3 regions of the Delftia sp. CH05 genome follow, and region 1 is predicted to be linked to each of the others. Evidence: predicted binding sites of a transcription regulator. Region 1 holds the regulator's gene; each other region holds the start of a gene.
The links. The regulator FNR, encoded in region 1, switches genes on or off when oxygen is low (the NO sensors DNR and NnrR bind a similar motif). The targets are predictions, from matches to a motif close to TTGATNNNNATCAA.

Region 1 (4,498 bases):
TGACCGATGACATCTGGCTGCACGGCTGGGGCGAGGGCGCCATCACGGCCATGATCAACAACGGCAAGCACAACGAGATGCCTGCCCAGAAGGACAAGCTGACCGAGGCGCAGATCGCGGTGCTTGCCTCCTATGTCTGGGGCATGTCGCACAAAGACGGCGCAGTCCGTCAATAAGGACAGGGGGCGGCGCTGCGGCGCCGCCTTTTTGCCTTTTGAGTTTTCAGATATTCCAAAAAACCAAGGAACCCACCATGAAGCCCGAGAACGGGGATGATGCCGGGAAGCCTCCCCGCAAAGTCATTCCGATCACGCCTGCCGACCCGGACCCGGGCCAGCTGGTGTCGATGTTCGAGTCCGAGAAGAAGGTCTACCCGCGCTCCATCAGCGGTGTCTTCGCACGCTGGCGATGGGCTCTGGTGTTTCTCACCCAACTGGTTTTCTATGGCCTGCCCTGGCTGGAATGGGGGCAGCGCCAGATGGTGCTGTTCGACCTGGGTGCGCGGCGCTTTTACCTGTTCGGGCTGGTGCTGTACCCGCAGGATTTCATCTACCTGGCGGGCCTGCTGATCATCTCGGCGCTGGCGCTGTTCCTGTTCACGGCCGTGGCCGGTCGCCTGTGGTGCGGCTTTTCCTGCCCGCAGACGGTCTACACCGAAATCTTCATGTGGGTGGAGCGCAAGGTCGAGGGCGACCGCAGCGCGCGCATGCGCCTGGACAAGAACGGCTGGACTTTTGAAAAGCTCTGGAAGAAGTCGCTCAAGCAGTTGCTGTGGATTGCCATTGCCCTGTGGACCGGCTTCACCTTCGTGGGCTACTTCGTGCCCATCCGCGAGCTGGGCGGCGAGCTGCTGGCGCTGCAGGGCAGCTGGCAGGTCTTCTGGGTGCTGTTCTACGGCTTCGCCACCTATGGCAACGCCGGCTACATGCGCGAGCAGGTCTGCAAGTACATGTGCCCCTATGCGCGCTTTCAGAGCGCCATGTTCGACCGCGACACCATGATCGTCAGCTACGACACGGGCCGGGGCGAGCCGCGCGCGCCTCGCACCAAGAAGGTGGACTACAAGGCCCAGGGCCTGGGCGACTGTATCGACTGCAAGATGTGCGTGCAGGTCTGCCCCGTGGGCATCGACATCCGCAACGGCCTGCAGTACGAATGCATAGGCTGCGGTCTGTGCATAGACGCCTGCAATTCCATCATGGACAAGATGGAGTATCCGCGCGGCCTCATCCGGCTGACCACGCAGAACGCCATGGCCGGCCTGTGGCGGCGGGCCCAGGTGCTGCGCCGCATCTTCCGTCCGCGCGTGCTGGTCTACTCGGCCGTGCTGATCGGCCTGAGCATGGCCATGATCGTGAGCCTGGCGCTGCGCCAGTCGGTCAAGGTCGACGTGATACGCGACCGGGCGTCGCTGTCGCGCATCGTCGCGGGCGGCAAGCTGGAAAATGTCTACCGCCTGCAGATCATGAATGCCACCGAGCAGGCCCAGCGCTACCGCATCAGCGCCCATGGCCTCGACGGGCTGGAGCTGGCGTCCGAGCAGGAGGTCGAGGTCGGCCCGGCCGAGACGCGCGGCATTGCGGCGCGGCTGCAGATTCCCTACGGTTCCGCCGAGCCGGGCTCGCACACCGTATTCTTCGATATCGATGCCGTGCATTCAGGCGCGGGACGCGCGTCCGAAAAGGCCGTCTTCCTGGTGCCCCGGTGATATGTCTGGCCGGCACCGCCCAGGCTGCGCCGGCTGTTTGAAAGAAAGAGGTTATCCATGTCTTCCAGTCCCGCAGTCTCCGCGCCCGCCACGGCCCCTTCGCATCCGGACGCCGGCAAGCCCTGGTGGAAGTTCGCCCATGTCTGGCTCGTGGTGGCCGGCCCGGCCGCCGTCGTGGTGGCTGGCGTGGTCACGGCCGTCATTGCGATCAATGGCGCCGATCCCGTGATCGATCCTGACTATTACCGCAATGGCATCACCATCAACGAGCGTGCCGATGGCGTGCGCGAAGTGCCCAAGAGCCTGGCGCCCGCGGTCACCGGCCGCAACCACGCGGCCACGCCCGCGCAGGACCATCCCACGGACCGCTGAAGGCAGGAAAATGCCGTGCACAAGGCCGCAGTCGCGGCCTTTTTGCATGGTGGATGGCATCTCCAGCATGCGCGAGGGCCAAGGGTTTCCTACAGGCAGTGCAGGGTGCGCAGGGCTTGGCACGGTGCGCGGGCGGCGCGCACAATGAAAGCCACCCCTCGACAGCTCAAGGAGATCGCTGATGTTGGCCCAACGCTGGATGTGGATTGCCTGGCCGGCCTTTCTGGCCGCCGCCGTGATGGAGATGCTGGTATTCGCCTTCGTGGACCCGCTGGAGCTGCACTGGCTCGGCGACCTGGGCTGGTCGCGGCAGGGAATCTACACGCTGGCCTTCTTCGCCTTCTGGGGCGTGACCATGCTGTCCAGCCTCATGACCACCATGCTGGGACGCTCCACGCACGATCTCAACGACGGCGTGGTCTCCGAGCCGGACCCAAATCTGGCCATGCAGGGCCTGGGGCGCGATTGAACCTGCGTGCACTGCAATGGCAATGAACAAGGCCCGCGACAGCGGGCCTTGTTCATTGCCGGGGGGCGGGGCCTTGCGGCCTCACTGGCACTGCTGGCTGTTGACGATGCGCTTGAGCGCGTCCGTGTCCAGGATGCGCAGATGGCGCTGGCGCACCTCGATGATGTTTTCTTCGGCAAACTTCGAGAAGGTGCGGCTCACCGTCTCCAGCTTCAGGCCAAGGTAGCTGCCGATTTCCTCGCGCGTCATGCGCAGCACCAGTTCCGACTTGGAAAAGCCCCGGGCGTGCAGGCGCTGCACCAGGTTGAGCACGAAGGCGGCCAGGCGCTCCTCGGCACGCATGCTGCCCAGCAGCAGCATCACGCCATGCTCGCGCACGATCTCGCGGCTCATGACCTTGTGCACATGGTTTTGCAGGGCCGTGACCTCGCGCGACAGGTCCTCCAGCTTGTCGAAGGGCATGACGCAGACCTCGGCGTCTTCCAGCGCGACCGCATCGCAGGTGTGGTGGTCGTTGACGATGCCATCCAGGCCGATGATCTCGCCGGCCATCTGAAAGCCCGTGACCTGGTCGCGCCCGTCCTCGGTGGCCACGCAGGTCTTGAAGAAGCCCGTGCGGATGGCGTACAGCGAGGTGAAGGACTCACCGTTGCGAAACAGCAGGCCGCCGCGCTTGACCTTGCGGCGCGTGGCCACGATGTCGTCGATGCGCTGCATCTGCTCGGCATCCAGGCCCATGGGCATGCACAGCTCGCGCAGGTTGCAATTGGAACAGGATGCTTTGATGGTCTGAAGGTTCATGGAGTAAACATCAGCGGCGCAGCAGTGCGCCGGCGGTGACCTCGTGGATGGCGATGAGTTGGATCAAATTGTCGCAGCACTGCCGCGAACAACTCTTGATATGAGTCAAGGACGCGGCCAATGGGCTGCGGCACAGTGGACGACATTAGAGGAAAAAACCCATGACCGCTGTCACCCCAGAGCTGCTGCGTCGCTTCGACGTACCGGGGCCCCGATACACCTCGTTCCCCACGGCCGATCGTTTCGTGGAGGCTTTCGGTGCTGAAGACTATATCCTGGCACTTGAGCACCGCAAATCGAGTACCGCAGCGCGGGCCATGCCTTTGTCGCTGTATGTGCATGTGCCGTTCTGCGAGTCGCTGTGCTACTACTGCGCCTGCAACAAGATCGTGACGCGCCACCACGATCGCGCGGCCGTCTACCTGGACTACCTGGCGCGCGAGATGGCCTTGCACACGGCCCATTGCGGCAAGGGCCAGGCCGTCAGCCAGCTGCACCTGGGCGGCGGCACGCCCACCTTCTTCTCGGACGATGAACTGCGCACGCTGATGGCCCTGCTGCGCGAGCATTTCAAGCTGGAGCCGGGCGGCGAATACTCCATCGAGGTCGATCCGCGCACCGTCAGCGTCGAACGCCTGGCCGTGCTCAAGGAACTGGGCTTCAACCGCCTGAGCTTCGGCGTGCAGGACTTCGACGAACAGGTGCAGATCGCCGTGCACCGCGTGCAGCCGGCCGAGCAGGTGTTCGCGCTGGTGGCAGCGGCACGGCAGCTGGGCTTTGCCTCCATCAACGTGGACCTGATCTACGGCCTGCCCAAGCAGACGCCCGAGTCCTTCGAGCGCACGCTGGCCCAGGTCAATGCGCTGCGGCCCGACCGCATCGCGCTCTATGCCTATGCCCACCTGCCCGAGCGCTTCAAGCCGCAGCGGCGCATCGCGGCCGAGGACCTGCCCCAGGGCGCCGACAAGCTGGCCATGCTCTCGCGCTCCATCGCGGCCTTCATGGACGGCGGCTATGTCTACGTCGGCATGGACCACTTCGCCTTGCCCGAGGACGCGCTGGCCGTGGCCAAGCGCCAGGGCCGGCTGCATCGCAACTTCCAGGGCTACAGCACCCAGCCCGACTGCGACCTGATTGCGCTGGGCGTG
Region 2 (4,498 bases), on a different contig from region 1:
AAACTGCTGGCATGCGCGGCGGCCGTGGTCTTCATGGCCGCCTGCCTGGACGGCGTGCAGGGCTACCCGCAGCAGCAGGCGCCCATCATCAGCCCCTACGACATGACGCAGGAGCAGCGGCTTGCCGAAATGAACGCCATGGGCGCGGCCGGCCATGCCGACCACCGCTGGACCTACGAACTTCGCCCCGGCTGCGTGCTGCGCGTGGACCTGGACGGCCCGCAAGGCCCGCGCCCTTCCCTCGATATCGCCCTGCTGGGCAGCGTGGTGGCCGTCACGTCCCAGCGTGAACGCGGCAGTTTCCGCGTGGAGCTGCAGTCCGGCGACGGCCTGCAGTCGGCACGGTCCCTGGTGCTGGAAAGCACCAAATGGGCCGACGCCAGCTGGACCCAGCTGCTGCTGCGCCTGATGCAAAAGGGTTGCATGGAAATGCAGGGCCGCCCGCACGGCAGGACCGCCAGCCGGCACTGAGAGGCGACGCACAACGGCACGGATCGGCATGCATCGGCAGGGACCGGCAGGCCAGGCAAGCGCGGCTTGCCCGGTCCCGCAAATGTGAGGGGCGGAAACGACAAGCGGCACCGAAGTGCCGCCGGGTAGGGCGCGGGGCGCAGGGTCCCGGGCCAGGGCAGATCGCCGGCTTACTTGGCCAGCGTCAGCGTGCCCTTCATCAGCGCGGAATGGCCGGGGAAGGAGCAAAAGTAGCTGTAGGCCTCGCCCGCCTTCAGGGCGGCGGTGGAGAAGGTCACGGAGTCGGTCTCGCCGCCGCCGATCACCTTGGTGTGGGCGATCACGCGGGCGTCCTTGTCCTTCACGAAGTCCTTGGCGGCGCCGGCGGCGATGCCGTCATTGGCCACGGGCTGCAGGTCGGCCGTCTTGCTCAGTACCCAGTTGTGGCCCATGGCCGTCTTGGGCAGCTTGCCCACGTGCTTGAGCTTGACCGTGAACTGCTTGCAGCTGGCGGGCACGCTGATGGTGGGCTTGTTGAACTGCATGGCGTCATTGCCTTCGATCTCGACGGCGCAGTCGGCGGCCAGCACAGGTGCGGCGACGGCAGTCATTGCGAGGGCCAAGAGGACGGGTTTCCATTGCATTGCCATTGTTTTCTCCTTGAAAAGCGGGTGAGGTGGCTGGCATCCGGTGGCCATGGACCGGCAGGCGGTCTGTCGCCATGGATGCTTTGTATGGCTGCCTCCAGCATAGACAGGATGGGGGAGGGCGGGTTGATTTGAATCAAGTCAAAACAGTTCGAAGACCTGCGCTCCAAGCATGCGGGATGGCGTCACGCCGGCAGGGTATGCGCGGTGGCTGTCGCCGGGAATCACCTGCCGTCCGTCGTCTTTTGGCGACGGGCAACCCCACAGCTCGCATGCCTCTACTCACCTCAGTCACATTTGGGTACGATTGCGGAACATAGAGGGAGTTTATGAGAGTGATGGTTTTCATAGGCGTTGTCATTGGCGCCATCTTTCTGCTGACGGCGTTCTTCGTCGACAGCTCCCAGCAACAGACGGCGCTGGCGGGCATGGCCTGTGCCAGCGTCCTCATTCCGTACGTGCTGTTCAGGTTGCACTCGATCGCTGTCGAGCAGGACAAGCTCGATCAGATCCTGCAGCTGATGCGAAAGTCCGGCAGCCAGCCCGAAGGGGTGGCTCCGGGCGGCGAGGGGTCCCGTGAGCCGGGTGGTCCTTCGGCGCCCAGGTCCTGGATGTCCTGAGGCGCGGGGCGGCAGCCAAGGCAGGTCCGGCAGGCCAGGCAGGTCTGGCAGGCCTCAGGCGAACTGCACGACCACGCGCCGGTTGGTGCGGCTTTTCTTCTCGATCTTGGTGACGGCCACCGTGCCGATCTCGGCCGTGCTGCGCACATGCGTGCCGCCGCAGGGCTGGCGGTCCAGGCCGGGGATGTCGATGATGCGGATCGTCGCCGTGCCGCCAGGGGGCGCCGCGCCTGCGGTGCGTACCAGGTCGGGCTGGGCGGCCAATTGCTCGGGCGTGATGCGGTCCACGTTCACGGCATGGCTGTCGGCGATCAGGGCGTTCAGGCGCTCCGTCAGATCGGCCTTGTCCAGCGTGGATTCAGGCAGGTCGAAATCCAGGCGTGCCGAGTCCGGCGAGATGCTGCAGCCCGTCACGGGCACGGGCACCAGCACGCCCAGCAGGTGCAGGCAGGTGTGCAGGCGCATCAGACGGTGGCGCCTGTCCCAGTCGATGGCTACCTGCACGCGCTCGCCGACCTGGGGCGGCGCATCGGTCTGCAGCACATGCAGGATGCGCTGGCGGTCATCGGCATAGACGGTGTCGATGACCGCCAGGCTGCGTCCGTCGGCCAGGATCAGCGTGCCGGTGTCTCCGGCCTGGCCGCCGCTGCGGGCATAGCAGACCGTGGCATCCAGCTCGATGCCTTCGGGGCTGACCGCGATCACGGTGGCTTCGCAGCGGTCCAGGTAGGCGTCGTCGTCAAAGAGCTTGTGCGTCTGGGACAGGGGCATGGGCATGGGGTGTCTCCGGGGTCATGTCGCGGTCCATGGTATCGGCGGCATGGCGGGGCCGGGCAGTACGCCTGGGCGAAAAGTCCCCAGTACAGTCCATTGCCCGCAGCGGTGGCAGTCGGCTGCTTGACAGCCTGTCAAGTGCCCGGGTCCGCGACCTGACAAGATCGGCGCCCGCGCCGCGCGCGTGCCGCTGAACAATGGCGCATTCCTTGCCGACGGCGCTACAGATTTTTCCGAAGCTGACGACATACGCAGGGCATGAATCTGTGAGTTTTCCGAGGAACTGTCCGAATGGATCAATAACCTTTGCGTCCATCCCGTGCAGGCTCCACCCCCGTCTCCATCCCGGCAGGCCCCGGTTTGCGGCTGCCCACATTGTTCATCTCCTCATCTTTATGAGCACTACCGATCTTCACGCAGCTTCCCTGAGCGATCTCTATGACCGGCTGGACGAAGGCCTCAGCGAAGAGGCCTTTGCCGCCGAACTTGATGCCCGGCTTCATGACGGGCGGGCCGATGAGGTGCAGGTTTTCCTGCGTGATTGCGAGGAGCGCTGCCTTTACATGCTGGGGCGCCTGAACAGCAGCGAATCGCCCTGGACACATGACGGTGAGCGCTGGCTGGCCCTGGCACGGCTCACGGTGCCGCGCGGCCATGCGCCGGCAGGGCTCAGCGAGAAGCTGACCAATGCCAAGGTGGCCGCCGAAGTGCGCGTGATGGCCGAGCAATGGCTGGCCCATGCCCGCAGCGCGGATCTGCCGGTCTTCAAAGGCATAGGCATGGTGCTGGGCAACCTGGTGCCCTGGCTCTGCTATCCAGGCATGCCCTACGAGGAAGTGACGGCCACGCTGGACTGGACGCTGGCGCTGCGCAAGGAAGGTGAGTACAAGCCCGACACCGAGTACCACGCGCCCTGGAAGCGGCTGATCGCCCAGCTGAACGATGCCGACCTGCAGCGCTACGCCGCCGTGGGCGGCAAGCTGTTCGCCGACGTGATAGTGCACTACCGCGAAGAGCGCCAACCCAAGCAGCCCAAGGGGCAGGGCTGGAAGTCCTGGATGGGCTTCTTTGCCGCGCATCCCGAGCTGTATGACCAGACCTACATAGGCGATCCGGACCTGATAGAGCAGCGCTGGGCCAGCGCAGATGCCCCACGGCGTGAGGAACTGGCGGGCACCCTGATGGGCCAATTGGGCCATGCCCAGGGCGGGGAGCGTACCCGTGCGCTGCAGCTGCTGGACCGCCTGGTGGCCGAGGATCCCGCGCCCTTTGCCAGGCAGCTGCGTGAGAACGGCGGCTATCGGATCAGCCTGGCGCTGGCCATGCATGTCATGAAGCAGGACGATGCCGCCTTGCTGCCCCTGCTGCTGCCGGCCATTGCCCAGCACTGCGACCGCGAGGACGAGCTGCGCCGCTACCGCAGCGCGATCCGCGAACTGGTGACCCGCCGCCCGGCCGATCTGGCCGAGGTGCCTGTCAAGGACCTGGTCAATGTGCTGCCCGCGTTCGACACCGCCAGCCTGAAGGCCACGCTGCCCACCCTGACCCCGCTCATCGCAGGCAGCAGCGCCAAGGGCCTGCGCACCGCCATGGCCGGCCTGGCCGCCCATATTCCGCTGGCCAGCTTGGTGGATGCCGGCTGGCTGAACAAGCCGCCCAAGAACCTGCTGCTGACCTGCCGCGACGTGCTGCTGGCCCACCCCGACCCCGCCGTCGGTCCCTTGCTGGCGCAGTTGCTGGCCGGCGGCAAGCTGGATGCGGCCTCGGCCAGCAGCGTGCAGCAGCGGCTGCAGCAGTTGGGCCTGACAGGGCAGGGCGCCTCGGCATCGGATGAAAGCCAGGCGGATGCCGCATCGCCAGCGTCTGCCGCTGGCGGCGTGGAGCTGGAAGCCCAGATCGCCTCCATCAAGCGCCTGAGCGCGGCCATCAAGCCCTTCGATACGCCCGAGCTGCTGGCGCTGTGCGCGCCGCTGTCCGAGCACGCGGCCCGCGTGCTGCTGCACGTAT
Region 3 (4,498 bases), on a different contig from region 1:
CTGGCCGAAGAAGGCCTTACCCCCCATCTGCCCGCCCTTGAGCACGATCTCCAGCCCGCCGCTGGCCGGATCGCTGACATGTGCGCGCAACAGCGGCGCGCGACTGGCCGGTCCGCGGCGCCTGCAGCTGTGGGTGGCGCCCCATCCGGGCCGCAGGGCCGACATTCTTGCGCTGGAGAATGGCGGGTGCAGGAGATGGGGGAGATGGCTAGCACAGGCGATCTCGCCGTTCCCTGATCCCGCTCAGACTGCGCGCGATGGGCGCCCTGGATAATCGCCAGCCGGAACCACAGCAAGCACACCATGGCGCAACCACCGACACCCGAGCCTCATTCCGCCAAACCGGCCCAACCAGGCAAAAGCCGCATCGTGCCCTGGCTCATCGGCCTGCCCGTGGCTTTCTTCGGTGTGCTCATGCTGGCCGGGCAGCTGCTGTCCACGCCCGAAGGTGAGGCGCGCTGGGTGGAGCGCGAAACCATCAAGATCTGCCGCAAGGAAACCGCGCGGCCAGAGGCCGAGCGCAAGACGCAGCAGTTTGAATCGGTGCAGGACTGCGACAGGCTCGAATTCGACTTCAAGCAGCGCTACGGTGAAAACCCCTGAGGCGGAGCCGCAACGGAAAATGCCCCCACGCTCCCCTGCTTCGCAAGGTCCGCTGCCCCCCAGGGGGCCAGCTTTTTGCCTTGGGGCGGCCCGGCGACAAAAAAGGCCGGCAGAGCCGGCCTTTGGCTTGCAAGGGCCCGTTCAGTCGCGCGTCTCGATGGCCCGGTTGATGCCCAGCGCCGCCAGCGTGCACAGCGCGCCCGACAGCAGATAGATGCCCAGCGCCACCAGGCCGAAGCGCGAGGACACGCCCAGCGCCACCAGCGGGGCAAAGGCCGCGCCGACCAGCCAGGCCATGTCCGAGGACAGGGCCGCGCCCGTATAGCGATAGCGCGAGGGGAAGTTGGCCGTCACCGTGCCTGCCGCCTGCCCGTAGGACAGGCCCAGCAGGATGAAGCCGACGATGATGAACACGTTGTTGCCCGTGGTGCCGCTGCCCAGCAGCCAGGGAGCCACAAAGCTGAAGATGCCGATCAGGCAGGCCATGGTGCCCAGCGTGTTGCGCCGCCCCACCCGGTCGGCCAGCCAGCCCGAAACCATGATGGCGCCGGCCGCACAGAAGGCGCCAACGATCTGCACGCCCAGCACATGGTTCACCGACTGGTCCGAATACAGCGAGATCCAGGACAGCGGGAAGATGGTCACCAGGTGGAAGAGCGCAAAGCTGGCAAGGGCTGCAAAGGCGCCGATGACCACGTTGCGGCCCTCGTCACGCATCAGCGGCACCACGCCCATGGGCTCCAGCTCGCGCTGCGCCAGCAGCTCGGTGTAGGACTGGCCCACCACCAGGCGCAACCGGGCAAACAGTGCCACCACGTTGATGGCAAAGGCCACGCAGAAGGGATAGCGCCAGCCCCAGCTGAGGAACTCGTCGGCATCCACATGGGCATAGATGAAGGCAAACAGGCCTGCCGCCAGCACAAAGCCCAGCGGCGCACCCAGCTGCCCGATCATCGAATACCAGCCCCGCCGGTTCTGGGGGGCCGACATGGCCAGCAGCGACGGCAGGCCGTCCCAGGAGCCGCCCAGTGCAATGCCCTGGCCGATGCGCAGCAGCGCCAGCACGATGATGGCGTTCACGCCCGCCTGCTGGTAGCTGGGCAGGAAGGCCATGCCCACCGTACACACGCCCAGCAGGAAGAGCGCCAGCGTCAGCTTGGTCGCCCGGCCCCAGCGCCGCTGCACGGCCATGGACAGCGCCGTGCCCAACGGCCGCGCCACGAAGGCCAGCGCGAAGATGCCGAACGACATCAACGTGCCGTCAAGCTTGGAAAGATAGGGGAACAGCAGTGCCGGGAAGACCAGCACGCAGGCGATGCCGAACACGAAGAAGTCGAAGTACTCCGAGGATCGCCCCAGGATCACGCCGACGGCGATCTCGTTGGGCGTGACATCTTCGTGGGTGTCGGCGCGGGACAGAGATTCCTTGCTTTCGTAGCTTCCGTTGGGGAAGCTTGCAGTTGTGTCGAGGCCGCTCATAGATGGATGCTCCTTGTCTCGTCTCACTGACAGCTCCGTTCTACGCCCTCGCTTGATCTGGCGCAAGGCGGTTTCACCTCGACCGGACTTGGTGTTTTTCCTGCTGCGCGCGGCCGAAAAATGCGGCCTCCGGATCGCCGGGACCCCGCTGCCTGCCCCGCCAGGTAGCAGAAAGTTCCCGGCTTCTCCTTGACGTTGGACAAAATGTCCAATGGACAAATTTATACTTCGTAATACATTTGCCCGGATCTTGTAATCCGCGTTTCTATGTAAACGCGCTCTTGTTGCGCCCCTAGCATGCTAAAAATCAAGGAACTCCGTGGGCCTGCGTGGCTCACCGCGGCCGCTTTGACAGCCAGTCTCACTGGCTGCAGCAAAGCCGTCGTGCTCAACCCGGCCGGCGATATCGCCGCGCAGCAAGGCAACCTGGTGGTCACGGCCACCTTGCTGATGCTGATCATCATCATCCCGGTGATCATCCTCACGCTGCTGTTCGCCTGGAAATACCGCCAGTCGAACACCGAGGCCCACTACGACCCCGAATGGCACCACTCCACCACGCTGGAGCTGGTGATCTGGTCCGTGCCGCTGATGATCATCATCGCGCTGGGCGCCATCACCTGGATCAGCACCCACAAGCTCGACCCCTACCGCCCGCTGGACCGCGTCTCGGCCTCCAAGCCCTTGAGCACCGATGTCAAGCCGCTGGAAGTGCAGGTCGTGGCCATGGACTGGAAGTGGCTGTTCTTCATCCCTGAAAAGGGCATCGCCACCGTCAACGAGCTGGCCGCTCCCGTGGATCGTCCCATCCACTTCAAGCTGACCGCCACCTCGACGATGAACGCCTTCTACGTGCCTGACCTGGCCGGCATGATCTATGCCATGCCCGGCATGCAGACCGAGCTGAACGCAGTGATCAACAAGACCGGTGTGTTCCACGGCCTGGCATCGCACTACAGCGGCGCCGGCTTCTCGGGCATGACGTTCAAGTTCCACGGCCTCAGCGACGAGGAATTCGAGCAGTGGGTTGCCAAGGCCAAGTCCGAAGGCAAGGCCCTGAACCGCGACACCTACCTGAATCTGGTCAAGCCCAGCGAGCGCAACCCGGTCGAGCGCTTCGCCACCGTGGACGAAGGCCTGTACGACAAGGTGCTCAACCGCTGCGTCGAGGAAGGCAAGATGTGCATGCACCACATGATGGCCATCGATGCCGCAGGCGGTGAAGCCTATCTCAAGGCCGTGGGCATGAACCTGCCCCAGGATGTGTGCACGGTGCAAAACGCCGACCGCGTCGTGGCCTTCCTGGACCAGCGCGACGGCTCGGCCGCCAGCGCACAGCAATAAGCAGATAGCGGAAGCGGACGACGGCCAGCCCGCCGCCCGTTCCAAAACGACCTAAGAGACTCGATATGTCTGAACATACCTCCCCGGCACAGGCCCACTGGCTGCTGGGACGCATCACCTGGGACTCCATCCCGATGGCGCATGAGCCCATCGTGCTGGTGACCTTCATCGCCGTGGTGCTCGGCGGCCTCGGCGTGCTGGGCCTTCTCACCAAGTTCCGCCTGTGGGGCCCGCTGTGGCGCGACTGGCTGTGCAGTATCGACCACAAGAAGATCGGCATCATGTACATGATCCTGGGTCTGGTCATGCTGCTGCGCGGCTTCGCAGATGCGCTGATGATGCGCCTGCAGCAGGCCATGGCCTTCGGCGACAACCTGGGCTACCTGCCTCCGCACCACTACGACCAGATCTTCACGGCCCACGGCGTGATCATGATCTTCTTCGTGGCCATGCCCTTCGTGACTGGCCTGATGAACTACCTGGTGCCGCTGCAGATCGGCGCCCGCGACGTGTCCTTCCCGTTCCTGAACAACTTCAGCTTCTGGATGACCACGGGCGGCGCCGTGCTGGTGATGATCTCGCTGTTCCTGGGCGAGTTCTCCACCTCCGGCTGGCTGGCCCTGTCCAACCTGGGGGCGCAGAACCCGGGGGTCGGGCTTGACTACTACATCTGGGGATTGCAGGTGGCCGGTGTCGGCACCACGCTGTCGGGCATCAACCTGATCGTGACCATCATCAAGATGCGCGCACCCGGCATGAACCTGATGAAGATGCCCGTCTTCACCTGGACTGCCCTGTGCACCAACGCGCTGATCGTGGCCTCGTTCCCCATCCTGACCGCAGCCCTGGTGCTGATGTCGCTGGACCGCTACGTCGGCACGAACTTCTTCACGAACGACCTGGGCGGCAACCCCATGCTGTACGTGAACCTGATCTGGATCTGGGGCCACCCCGAGGTCTACATCCTGATCCTGCCGTGCTTCGGCATCTTCTCCGAGATCGTCTCGACCTTCAGCCGCAAGCGCCTGTTCGGCTACACCTCCATGGTGTACGCGACGGTGTGTATCACCAT

Region 2: azu (azurin) is a predicted target of FNR. The motif match lies at 1,224-1,237, and genes of this name have one in related genera.
Region 3: cyoA (ubiquinol oxidase subunit II) is a predicted target of FNR. The motif match lies at 2,272-2,285, and genes of this name have one in related genera.

The regions. Positions count from the first base shown of each region.
Region 1 is NZ_WUMG01000045.1:13,418-17,915, reverse strand. Features, by position in the region: gene ccoP (cytochrome-c oxidase, cbb3-type subunit III) at 1-176, shown strand, start outside; gene ccoG (cytochrome c oxidase accessory protein CcoG) at 254-1,708, shown strand; gene GRX31_RS24800 (FixH family protein) at 1,766-2,080, shown strand; gene GRX31_RS24795 (hypothetical protein) at 2,262-2,549, shown strand; gene fnr (fumarate/nitrate reduction transcriptional regulator Fnr) at 2,631-3,350, opposite strand; gene hemN (oxygen-independent coproporphyrinogen III oxidase) at 3,512-4,498, shown strand, end outside.
Region 2 is NZ_WUMG01000008.1:19,835-24,332, reverse strand. Features, by position in the region: gene GRX31_RS09080 (hypothetical protein) at 1-471, shown strand, start outside; gene azu (azurin) at 642-1,100, opposite strand; gene GRX31_RS09070 (hypothetical protein) at 1,427-1,717, shown strand; gene GRX31_RS09065 (alanyl-tRNA editing protein) at 1,772-2,494, opposite strand; gene GRX31_RS09060 (DUF4132 domain-containing protein) at 2,887-4,498, shown strand, end outside.
Region 3 is NZ_WUMG01000042.1:35,256-39,753, forward strand. Features, by position in the region: gene GRX31_RS24110 (hypothetical protein) at 304-603, shown strand; gene GRX31_RS24115 (MFS transporter) at 745-2,082, opposite strand; gene cyoA (ubiquinol oxidase subunit II) at 2,380-3,426, shown strand; gene cyoB (cytochrome o ubiquinol oxidase subunit I) at 3,492-4,498, shown strand, end outside.